DNA from 2 places in the Pseudocitrobacter sp. CD920760 genome. Region 1 is predicted to be linked to the other one. Evidence: predicted binding sites of a transcription regulator. Region 1 holds the regulator's gene; the other holds the start of a gene.

Evidence for each region. Region 1 encodes PurR, which represses purine synthesis genes. Its sites were predicted from a motif close to CANGCAAACGTTTGCNTG; they were not measured.
Region 2: gcvT (glycine cleavage system aminomethyltransferase GcvT) is a predicted target of PurR. The motif match lies at 4,290-4,307, and genes of this name have one in related genera.

Annotation. Positions count from the first base shown of each region.
Region 1 is NZ_CM173490.1:2,900,086-2,906,207, forward strand. It holds gene AC1MKH_RS13555 (C40 family peptidase) at 1-328, shown strand, start outside; gene sodB (superoxide dismutase [Fe]) at 451-1,032, shown strand; gene AC1MKH_RS13565 (MFS transporter) at 1,071-2,237, opposite strand; gene cydH (cytochrome bd-I oxidase subunit CydH) at 2,399-2,488, opposite strand; gene purR (HTH-type transcriptional repressor PurR) at 2,783-3,808, shown strand; gene punR (DNA-binding transcriptional activator PunR) at 3,805-4,737, opposite strand; gene punC (purine nucleoside transporter PunC) at 4,846-6,030, shown strand.
Region 2 is NZ_CM173490.1:4,313,709-4,319,830, forward strand. It holds gene gcvP (aminomethyl-transferring glycine dehydrogenase) at 1-2,578, opposite strand, end outside; gene gcvH (glycine cleavage system protein GcvH) at 2,704-3,093, opposite strand; gene gcvT (glycine cleavage system aminomethyltransferase GcvT) at 3,120-4,214, opposite strand; gene ubiI (FAD-dependent 2-octaprenylphenol hydroxylase) at 4,623-5,825, opposite strand; gene ubiH (2-octaprenyl-6-methoxyphenyl hydroxylase) at 5,835-6,122, opposite strand, start outside.

The sequences.
Region 1 (6,122 bases):
GCGCACCGGTTTTGATTGCAGCGGTCTGGTGTATTACGCGTATAAAGATCTGGTGAAATTCCGGATCCCACGTACCGCTAATGAAATGTACCACCTGCGCGATGCCCGTGCGATTGACCGTGGTGAGCTGGAGAGCGGCGATTTAGTGTTCTTCCGCACGCGTGGCCGTGGCACCGCCGATCACGTTGGCGTCTATATCGGCGGCGGGAAGTTTATTCAGTCTCCGCGTACCGGGCGCGATATTCAAATTACCTCGCTCAGTGAAGACTACTGGGATCGCCACTACGTCGGCGCACGCCGCGTGATGACGCCGAAAACCATCCGCTAACCCCTGCCCTGCCACGTTGCTGGCAGGGTAACCTTCTCTTTTATCACACCTTTTAATTTGCTACTCTATCCACACTCAGTACAGGGTTACTGGGGATATTAACTATAAAAAGGAGAGTAGCAATGTCGTTCGAATTACCTGCATTACCGTATGCCAAAGACGCTCTGGCACCGCACATTTCTGCCGAGACGCTCGAATATCATTATGGGAAACACCACCAGACTTACGTCACCAACCTGAACAATATGGTGAAAGGGACGGCGTTTGAAGGCAAATCGCTGGAAGAGATCATTCGCACCTCTGAAGGCGGCGTGTTTAACAACGCAGCGCAGGTCTGGAACCACACCTTCTACTGGCACTGCCTGGCACCGAACGCCGGTGGCGAACCGACCGGTGAAGTGGCAGAAGCCATCAACCGTGCTTTCGGTAGCTTTGCTGAGTTTAAAGCGCAGTTCAGCGATGCAGCCGCGAAGAACTTCGGTTCTGGCTGGACCTGGCTTGTGAAAAAAGCCGACGGCAGCCTGGCGATTGTCTCTACCTCTAACGCGGGTACGCCGTTGACCACGGATGCCAAACCGCTGCTGACGGTAGATGTGTGGGAGCACGCTTACTATATTGATTACCGCAATGCGCGCGTGAGCTATCTGGAGCACTTCTGGGCGCTGGTAAACTGGAAGTTTGTTGCTGAGAATCTGGCGGCATAAAGAAATGACGCAGAAGGGTATCCCCTTCTGCGTTTTTGTTACTGGCTGACCACGGCCTCTTCACCCTGTGAACGGCTGCTGAAGAAGACCAGCAGCAGCGCAAACCCTGCCACAATCGCCCCCATTACCGGCACAAAGCTGTAACCCAGTCCACCGGAGATCACCGCGCCACCAGCTACGGCACCCAGCGCATTGCCGAGATTAAACGCGCCAATGTTTACCGAAGAAGAGAGCCCCGGCGCTTCGTGCGCAACACGCATTACGCGCATCTGCAATGGTGGCACCACCGCAAAGGTCGCCGCGCCCCACACCACCATACTGAACGCCGCGCCGATTTCCGTACGCGCCAGGAACGGGATCGCCAGCATAATCAGCATCAACAGCAGCAGAAAACCTTTCAGCGTACCGCTCACTGAACGGTCAGCAAATTTACCGCCAAGATAGTTACCGATTGAGAAGCCCACGCCAATCAGTACCAGCATTAATGTGATAAAGGCAGGCGTCGCATTCGTGATGGTGTGCAGAACCGGAGAAATGTAGGTATAGAGCGTGAACATCGCCCCAGCGCCCAGTACGGTCGTGAGCAACGCAGACAATACCTGTGGGCGTACCAGCACCGACAGTTCACGTTTCACGTCTGGTTTCTCACCCGCCCCGCCCTTCGGCAGCGACAACCACAGGCCGATTATTGCAATTACGCCCAGCCCTGCCGTCGCCAGGAACGACATGCGCCAGCCGATGGTCTCCCCAAGCCACGTGGCCGCCGGAACGCCACCGATATTGGCGATGGTCAACCCCATAAACATGGTCGCTACCGCGCTGGCTTGTTTATGTTTTGGCACCACGCTTGCGGCAACCACCGACCCCAGACCAAAGAACGCGCCGTGGTTGAGGCTGGTTATAATGCGTGACAGCATCAGCGTGGTGTAATCCGGGGCGATAGCAGAAAGGACGTTACCCAGGGTAAAAATCGCCATCAGGAAAATTAAGGCGTTGCGGCGTGCGCGATGTGAGAGTAGCAGCGTCATCAGCGGCGCGCCAACCATGACACCTACGGCGTAGGCGCTGATCAACATACCTGCGGCAGGAATCGAGACATCAACCCCTTTGGCAATAACGGGTAATAGCCCCATCGGCGAAAATTCGGTGGTACCTATCCCGAATGCGCCTACGGCTAACGCCAGTAAGGGATAATTCACTTTCATGCTTTGACTCCGGTTTGCCGCAAACGCAGGGCGGCGTGACAACAGATAGCAAAAGCATGACATCAATCACAAAAAAACAGAAGTGAACAAATTAGCAAAATATTTTTGCTGAATTGATAACAATCTCAGAGAGGGAGAGCAGCCTCTCCCTTTAGGATGGGTTAATGCAGGACGGCGGTCAGCGCGGCAGCCACGATCAGCGCCAGCGTAATAACCGTGGTGGTAATTGACATCTTCAGTTCGGTACTCATCAATTTTTCTCCTTATTATCCCCACACCAAAAGTGAGCTATGTCATTTTTGCACACTTATTCGCAAAAATCTTCCCGGATTTCACGCAATAACCGATTTTGCGCTTCCACTTTTGGCAAAGATAAGACAAAATTCGACGCTTATTAAAAAGTGTATCGGCCATTGACCCCCTCCTGTCGTCCTGTGTCGTTTTCCCGGCGAACCGCAATTTATAACATTGCGCCAGGGTGAGTGAAGGCAAACGTTTTCGTATTGAATCGATCAGGGGCAGGCCCGGGTCTGGAGTGAGATGGAATGGCAACTATTAAAGATGTAGCGAAGCGCGCAAACGTTTCCACTACAACTGTATCACATGTGATTAACAAGACGCGTTTTGTCGCCGAAGAGACGCGTGAAGCGGTGTGGGCGGCAATCAAAGAATTGCACTACTCTCCCAGCGCCGTGGCCCGTAGCCTGAAGGTCAATCACACCAAGTCCATTGGTTTGTTGGCGACCAGCAGTGAAGCTGCCTACTTTGCAGAAATTATTGAAGCCGTTGAGAAGAACTGCTTCCAGAAAGGCTATACCCTGATCCTCGGGAATGCGTGGAACAACCTTGAAAAACAGCGCGCGTATCTCTCCATGATGGCGCAGAAGCGCGTGGACGGCCTGCTGGTGATGTGTTCCGAATATCCGGATTCGCTGCTGCAGATGCTGGAAGAGTACCGTCATATTCCGATGGTGGTTATGGACTGGGGCGAAGCGAAAGCTGACTTTACCGACTCAGTTATCGATAACGCCTTCGAAGGCGGCTATATGGCTGGTCGTTATCTGGTGGAACGTGGGCATCGCGAAATTGGCGTGATCCCAGGCCCGCTGGAGCGCAATACCGGCGCAGGTCGTCTGGCTGGCTTTATGAAAGCCATGGAAGAGATGATGATCAAGGTGCCGGAAAACTGGATTGTGCAGGGCGATTTCGAACCGGAATCCGGCTATCGCGCGATGCAGCAAATACTGTCCCAGAATCCGCGCCCTACCGCTATCTTCTGTGGTGGCGATGTCATGGCGATGGGCGCGTTGTGCGCCGCAGACGAAATGGGGCTGCGCGTGCCGCAGGATATCTCGCTGATTGGTTACGACAACGTGCGCAACTCGCGTTTCTTTACCCCGGCGCTGACCACCATCCACCAGCCGAAGGATTCCCTCGGGGAAACCGCCTTCAATATGCTGATGGACCGAATTGTCAGTAAACGCGAAGAGTCGCAGTCCATTGAAGTGCACCCGCGCCTGATTGAACGCCGTTCCGTGGCCGACGGCCCGTTCCGCGATTACCGCCGTTAAGCCTCTTTGCGGACGCTCGAATCGGGCGTTCGCAACCATTCGTTGTTCAGCGTTTCACTGTCCCCTAAATACTCGAGTAACCAGCTTAGCGCCGGTGAACTGTCGTTTTGCTGCCAGGTCAGACAACAGGCCGCATCGGGAAACGGGTTTTCCAGTTCCAGAGCAACCCATTCACCTTTATCTATCTTCGGTCGCGCAAAATGCTCTGGTACCATGCCAACGCATAATCCTGCGGATAAGCAGGTTTCTGACGATTCCCAGTCAGGCACCACGACCCGCTTCTGGTTGTCCAGTAACCAGGTAGTACGTTTAGGTAACGAACGTGACGTATCTTCGCGCACCAGCGACGGCCAGTTGCGCAACACGTCATCACTGAGCGGCCCCGCCATCTGCGCCAGCGGATGCGTACGGGCTACCACACACTGCCAGCTCAGCATGCCCATATCGCGAAACGCATAGCGCCCCCCCACGGGAATCGCGCGCGTCGCGCCAATCGCTAACTCAACGCGCCCATCCGCCAGTGCATCCCACACCCCGTTAAATACCTCCTGATACACCAACAGCTCTACGTCACTGAAGTGGCGATAAAAATCGACAATCATCTGTCGGGTGCGCTCTGGTTTTACGATATTGTCCACCGCGATGGCCAACTGCCCTCTCCAGCCATTAGCAATTTGCTGACACTGCTGACGGGTGATCTGCATTTTTTTGATAACAGAACGCCCCTCTTTCAAAAACCATGCCCCGGCGGGGGTTAATTCTACATCCCGGTGGCGACGTTCAAACAGCGGAACCGCCAGCCACTCCTCCAGTTGACGTACCGTATAACTGATTGCAGAAGGTACACGGTGCAGCTCATTTGCCGCGCCACTAAAGCTGCCATTCCGCGCAACGGCATCCACGACTTCCAGTGAATATTCAGACCACATTTTCTGCTCACAAATTTTTTGAAACCAACACGCAAATATTAGCGTTTCACAAGGCAAATTTCACTCTCTACACTCTCAGCCTCTTCCAAAACAAGAAAAGGCGTTTTTATGCAACCTGGGAAAGGATTTTTAGTCTGGCTCGCCGGCCTGAGCGTATTAGGCTTTTTGGCCACCGATATGTATCTTCCGGCCTTCGCCGTGATTCAAAACGATCTCCAAACGCCGGCAGCGGCTGTCAGCGCCAGCCTGAGTCTGTTCCTTGCCGGGTTTGCTCTCGCGCAGCTGCTTTGGGGGCCGCTTTCAGATCGTTATGGCCGCAAGCCTGTTCTGCTGATTGGTCTGACCATCTTCGCCTTTGGCTGTCTGGGTATGCTGTGGGTTCGTGATGCCACCACCCTGCTGATTCTGCGTTTTGTACAAGCCGTTGGAGTCTGCGCTGCGGCAGTGACCTGGCAGGCTATGGTGACGGATTATTTTCCGGCACAGCGGACTAACCGTATTTTTGCCACCATCATGCCGCTGGTCGGGCTTTCTCCGGCGCTGGCACCGTTACTGGGAAGCTGGATCCTGCATCATTTTGAATGGCAGGCCATCTTTGCCACCCTGTTTATCATCACCGTTATGTTGATGATTCCGGCCCTGCGCCTGAAACCCGCACATAAAAAGAACGCGGTCAGTGAAAACAAACTGACCTTTATGAAACTCCTGCGCAGTCAGGACTATCGCGGCAACGTACTTATCTACGCCGCCTGCTCCGCCAGCTTCTTTGCCTGGCTGACCGGTTCGCCATTTATTCTCAATGCCATGGGCTACAGCCCAACGGTGATTGGCCTGAGCTACGTCCCACAGACTATCGCGTTCCTGGTCGGCGGTTATGGCTGCCGAGCCGCGTTGCAAAAATGGGATGGCGGGAAACTGTTACCGTGGTTGCTAATGGTGTTTGCGGTAAGCGTACTTGCCACCTGGGGCGTCGGCCTCACCGCACATGTGTCGCTCATCGCGCTGCTGATTCCATTCTGCGTGATGGCAATGGCTAACGGCGCGATTTACCCGATCGTCGTGGCGCGCGCGCTGCGTCCATTCCCTCAGGCAACAGGCCGCGCGGCAGCATTACAGAATACGCTGCAATTAGGTCTTTGCTTCCTCGCAAGCCTGGTGGTTTCTTCATTGATTGCCGCCCCGCTGCTGGCCACCACCAGCGTAATGGTCGCCACCGTCGTTCTCGCCGGGATTGGCTATAAGATGCAGGCTGGCGCAGAGGAAAATTCAGCTGAAGAAACGTCTCGTGCCTAACATCATGAATATCAATGTTATTAACTCGTAGTTAGTTTGCTAAGATTTTTGATTGAATCAGTAGATTTTGCGTCCTATACTGAATCGGTGTC
Region 2 (6,122 bases), 1.4 Mb from region 1:
TCGGTTCAACCATCAGCGTACCCGCAACCGGGAAGGACATGGTCGGCGCATGGAAACCGTAGTCGATCAGACGCTTAGCGATATCCAGTTCGCTGATGCCGGTTTCTTCTTTCAGCGGACGAATATCAAGAATACATTCGTGCGCTACATGTCCTTCGCGACCGGTATACAGCACCGGGAAAGCGTCTTTCAGACGGCTGGCAATGTAGTTAGCATTCAGGATTGCCACCTGGCTTGCCTGCTTCAGCCCTTCTGCGCCCATCATGCGGATGTACATCCAGCTAATCGGCAGAATAGAGGCGCTACCGAACGGAGCGGCAGAGACCGCGCCCTGACGGGTCAGCATGCCTTCAATCTGCACCACGCTGTGGCCCGGAACGAACGGCGCCAGATGCGCTTTCACGCCAATCGGCCCCATACCCGGTCCGCCGCCGCCGTGCGGAATGCAGAAGGTTTTGTGCAGGTTAAGGTGCGAGACATCCGCGCCGATAAAGCCCGGCGAGGTAATCCCTACCTGCGCGTTCATGTTCGCGCCATCAAGGTAAACCTGGCCGCCGAACTGATGCACGATTTCACACACTTCGCGGATCGTCTCTTCATACACGCCATGCGTGGACGGGTAGGTCACCATGATGCAGGAGAGGCTCTCGCCGTGCTGCTCGGCTTTCGCGCGCAGATCGGCCAGGTCGATGTTGCCCTGTTTATCACAGGCAACCACGACAACCTGCATTCCCGCCATCTGTGCGGAAGCCGGGTTAGTACCGTGCGCGGATGCCGGGATCAGACACACATCGCGATGCCCTTCATTGCGGCTTTCATGATAGTGGCGAATAGCCAGCAGGCCCGCGTATTCGCCCTGCGCGCCGGAGTTCGGCTGCATGCAAACCGCATCGTAACCGGTCAGTTTCACCAGCCAGTCCGAAAGCTGGCCGATCATCTGATGATACCCTTCCGCCTGCTCTGCCGGGCAGAACGGGTGCAGTTCGGCAAATTCAGGCCAGGTGATCGGGATCATTTCCGCTGCCGCGTTCAGTTTCATGGTGCAGGAACCCAGCGGGATCATCGCCTGATTCAGCGCCAGATCTTTACGCTCCAGCGAGTGCATATAGCGCATCATCTCGGTTTCGCTGTGGTAGCGGTTAAACACCGGATGGGTCAGGATCGCGTCATCGCGCAGCATCGCCGCCGGGATCGAACGGCTATCCAGCGCCACGTCTTTATCCAGCGTGTCGATATTCAGCCCGTGATTATCACCGAGGATCACGCTAAACAGCTTCAGCACATCATCACGAGTGGTGGTTTCATCAAGCGTAATGCCCACCGCGTTGTGGATGTCGCTGCGCAGGTTGATTTCTGCCGCTTCGGCACGCGCCAGCACGCTGGCTTTGTCCGCCACCTCTACACACAGGGTGTCGAAGAAGTGTGTAAAGCGCAGTTTCTGCCCTTTCTGCTGCAGACCGGTCGCCAGGATATCGGTCAGGCGATGAATACGATTAGCGATACGTTTCAGACCAACCGGGCCGTGGAAGACGGCATACAGGCTGGCAATGTTCGCCAGCAGAACCTGAGAAGTACAAATGTTGGAGTTCGCTTTCTCGCGGCGGATATGCTGCTCGCGGGTCTGCATCGCCATGCGCAGCGCGGTATTGCCCGCCGCATCTTTCGATACGCCGATAATACGGCCCGGCATGGAGCGTTTAAATTCGTCTTTCGCGGCAAAGAACGCCGCGTGCGGGCCACCGTAGCCCATCGGTACGCCGAAGCGTTGAGCTGAGCCGAAAACAATGTCTGCGCCCTGCTTACCCGGTGCGGTTAACAGCACCAGCGCCATAAAATCAGCGGCAACGCTTACTACGACTTTGCGGGATTTCAGTTCAGCCATCAGCGACGTGTAATCGTGAACTTCGCCGGTGGTGCCCACTTGCTGCAACAGCACACCGAAGACATCCTGGTGATCCAGCGCTTTACTGGCATCATCAACAATCACGTCAAAACCGAACGTTTCTGCGCGTGTACGTACCACATCCAGCGTCTGCGGATGGACATCGGCAGCCACGAAGAAACGGTTGGCATTTTTCAGTTTGCTGACGCGTTTTGCCATCGCCATCGCTTCGGCGGCGGCAGTCGCTTCATCCAACAGAGAGGCGGAGGCGATATCCAGGCCGGTCAGATCCAGCGTGACCTGCTGGAAGTTCAGCAGCGACTCAAGGCGGCCCTGCGAAACTTCCGGCTGATAAGGGGTGTACGCGGTGTACCAGCCAGGGTTTTCCAGCATGTTGCGCTGGATAACCGGCGGCAGCTGAACGCCGGTATAGCCCATGCCAATGTAAGACTTAAAGCGCTTGTTGCGTCCGGCAATCGCTTTCAGCTCCGCCAGTGCGGCGAATTCTGTCGTCGCGTCGCCCACCTGCGGCGGGGTGGCAAGCTGGATATCTTTCGGCACGATTTGGGAAATCAGTGCAGTTAATGAATCCGCGCCAACCGTTTTCAGCATCTCCTGCTGTTGCTGAGCGTCCGGCCCGATGTGACGTTCGATAAAAGCATCACGGTTTTCAAGCTGGCTTAAAGTCTGTGTCATGAGCGATGGTTCCTGAAACGTGCGGTGATTTTAGAATGCCCTCTCCCCTGGAGAGAGGGATAGGGTAAGGGACACATTGGCACCCTCACCCCGGCCCTCTCCCTGAGGGAGAGGGAGAAAAACGGTTACTCGTCTTCTAACAGTGCTGCGTAGGCCGTCGCATCCAGCAGCGCGGCAACTTCCGCTTCGTCGCTGGCTTTGATTTTGAAGATCCAGCCGCCCGCATACGGTTCGCTGTTGACCAGCTCCGGCGAGTCGCTCAGTTCATCATTAACCGCGACGATTTCACCGCTGATTGGCGCGTAGATGTCGGACGCCGCTTTTACGGATTCCGCCACTGCGCAGTCATCGCCCGCGGCAACGGTCGCGCCGACGTCAGGCAGGTCAACAAACACCATATCGCCCAGTAATTCCTGTGCGTGTTCGGTGATGCCCACGGTGTAAGAGCCATCGGCTTCTTTACGCAGCCATTCGTGTTCTTTGCTGTATTTCAGTTCTGCAGGTACGTTGCTCATCAAAAAATCTCCAGAAAAGGGGGGAATTACGCGACGGCTTTGCCGTTGCGCACAAAAACAGGTTTGGTGACTTTTACCGGCATTTCACGGTTACGAATCTGCACGATGGCCGTCTCGCCAATGCCTTCTGGCACGCGTGCCAGCGCAATACTGTGACCAAGCGTCGGGGAGAATGTCCCGCTGGTGATCACGCCTTCCAGCGCGTTGCCGTGAGCGTCGGTGAAACGCACCGGCAGTTCGCCGCGCAGCACGCCTTTTTCGGTCATCACCAGGCCAACCAGTTGCTCGGTGCCTTTTTCACGCTGCATCTCCAGCGCTTCACGACCGATAAAGTCGCGGTCGGCGGGTTCCCAGGCAATGGTCCAGCCCATGTTGGCCGCCAGCGGAGAGATACCTTCATCCATCTCCTGGCCGTATAAATTCATCCCGGCTTCCAGACGCAGCGTATCGCGTGCGCCCAGACCACACGGTTTTACACCCGCTTCAACCAGCGCGCGCCAAAAATCGGCAGCTTTCTCGCGCGGCATCGCAATTTCGTATCCTGCTTCACCGGTATAGCCGGTGGTGGCCACAAACAGATCGCCCGTCTGTACGCCAAAGAACGGCTTCATGCCCTCAACGGCTTTACGCTGTTCATCGCTAAACAGGGTTTCGGCTTTTGCTTTGGCATTTGGCCCCTGTACCGCAATCAGCGACAGGTCATCACGAACGGTGATTTCAATGGCGAAAGGTTCAGCGTGTTGGGTGATCCAGGAGAGGTCTTTTTCGCGGGTGGCGGAGTTTACGACGAGGCGGAAATAATCTTCGGTGAGGTAGTAGACAATAAGGTCGTCAATCACGCCGCCCGAGGCATTTAGCATGCCGCTATAAAGCGCTTTGCCGGGTTTCGTCAGTTTGGCAACGTCGTTTGCCAGCAGATAGCGCAGAAACTCGCGGGTGCGGCTGCCGTGCAGGTCGACGATGGTCATGTGCGACACATCAAACATCCCGGCGTCGGTGCGCACCGCATGGTGCTCATCAATTTGCGAGCCGTAATGCAGCGGCATCATCCAGCCGTGGAAATCCACCATTCGCGCGCCGCACTGCACGTGTTGATCATACAAAGGCGTTTGTTGTGCCATCTTGTCCTCGTTGAGTAAGCAAAGCCAACCACTTTCCATTACAAAAACCCGGCGTCGACACCGCGAACAGGCCCCGACGCAAACGTTCTCTTTTGCCTGAACTTACCACCGAAATCGGCAGTAAACCATAAGCAAAGACGGGTCATCAGATTAGCTTATGGTCAAAATCAGCCAAAAAGCTTACAGAGTTATTCGCTATAAAAATGCGAATAGCACCACATATAATTAACATTCATGCGCAAGCATTTAGCATAAAACCATATTTAGTGCGGAAAACGAGGCGTGTTTTTCGTTATCTCAAAAACGCTGAATTAGAAAAACTAATGCGAAAAAAGGCGTGAAATTAGAATATTTCAAACGAGAGGAAGGATCTCCCGGCAGAGCGCCGGGAGAAGAAGTGTGACGCAGTTAACGAAGCCACTCCGGGAGGTCATTCAGCCCCATGGCCTGACGAATCAATTGCGGTTTAACCCCAGGCAAGGTATCCGCCAGTTTCAGGCCAATATCGCGCAGCAGTTTTTTCGCCGGGTTCTCGCCCGCGAAGAGTTCGCGGAACCCCTGCATGCCGGCAAGCATCATCGCGGCGCTGTGTTTACGGCTGCGCTCATAGCGGCGCAGATAGAAATGCTGACCGATATCTTTACCCTGCGCGTGCAGACGACGAACTTCATCAATCAGTTCCGCCGCATCCATAAAGCCCAGGTTAACGCCCTGCCCCGCCAGCGGATGAATGGTATGCGCCGCATCGCCAACTAACGCCAGACGGTGCGCGGCGAACTGACGCGCGTAACGCCCGGTCAGCGGATAAACCTGACGCTCGCTTTCAAGCGTACACAAACCGAGGCGATTGTCGAAAGCGATATTGAGCGCTTTGGTAAAAGTAGGCTCATCGGCCTTCTGCATCCGTTCAGCTTCCTGCGGCGACAGCGACCAGACTATCGAGCAAAGATGTGGGTCGGAAAGCGGCAGGAAGGCCAGAATACCTTCGCCATGGAATGCCTGACGGGCGATGGCATCATGCGGTTCCTCGGTGCGAATGGTTGCCACCAGCGCGTGATGTTTATAATCCCAGAAGGTTAACGGGATATCCGCTTTATTACGCAGCCAGGAGTTTGCGCCATCGGCACCCACCACCAGACGCGCCGTCAGCATCGCGCCATCTTTCAGCGTCAGAAATGCGTCGTTCTCCCCCCAGGCAACCTGCTGAAGTTCAGCGGGAGCCATTAAGGTAATATCCTGACAACGCTGCGCTTTTTCCCACAGCGCGTTGTGGATCACCGCGTTCTCAACGATATGGCCGAGATGACCGTAGCCCAGGCTTTTATCATCAAAGGCGATGCGCCCGAAGCTGTCTTTATCCCACACTTCCATGCCGTGATAGCGGCTGGCGCGGTGGGCAAGAATTGCGGACCATACATCCAGCTTGTTGAGTAATTTTTCGCTACCCGCATTGATAGCCGACACACGCAACGCCGGAGGCGCATCCGCAGCCAGCGGCTGGGGCAATGCCTGTTCCAGCACCGCGACGCGCAGCCCGCTGCCCTGTAAACCACAGGCAACCGCCAGGCCCACCATTCCACCGCCAACGATAGCGACATCTACACTCTGCACATTGACTCCTTAACGGGCTACCCAGCCCAGCGTACGCTGCGCCAGCACATCGCGTGCCGGGGTAAATAATTCCATCGCCATTAAACCGACATTGCGCCCAACAACCAGCGGGGCCCAACGATTGGCAAACAGATGCACTAAACCATCGGTCACACCGATAGTGGCGGCTTTATCGTCCGCGCGCTGACGTTGATAACGACACAGCAGCCCATAGCTGCCGATATCCTGACCCGCGTCATGCGCCTGCGCCAGCAGTTCCGCCAGCGACATGACGTCGCGCAGGCCAAGGTTAAATCC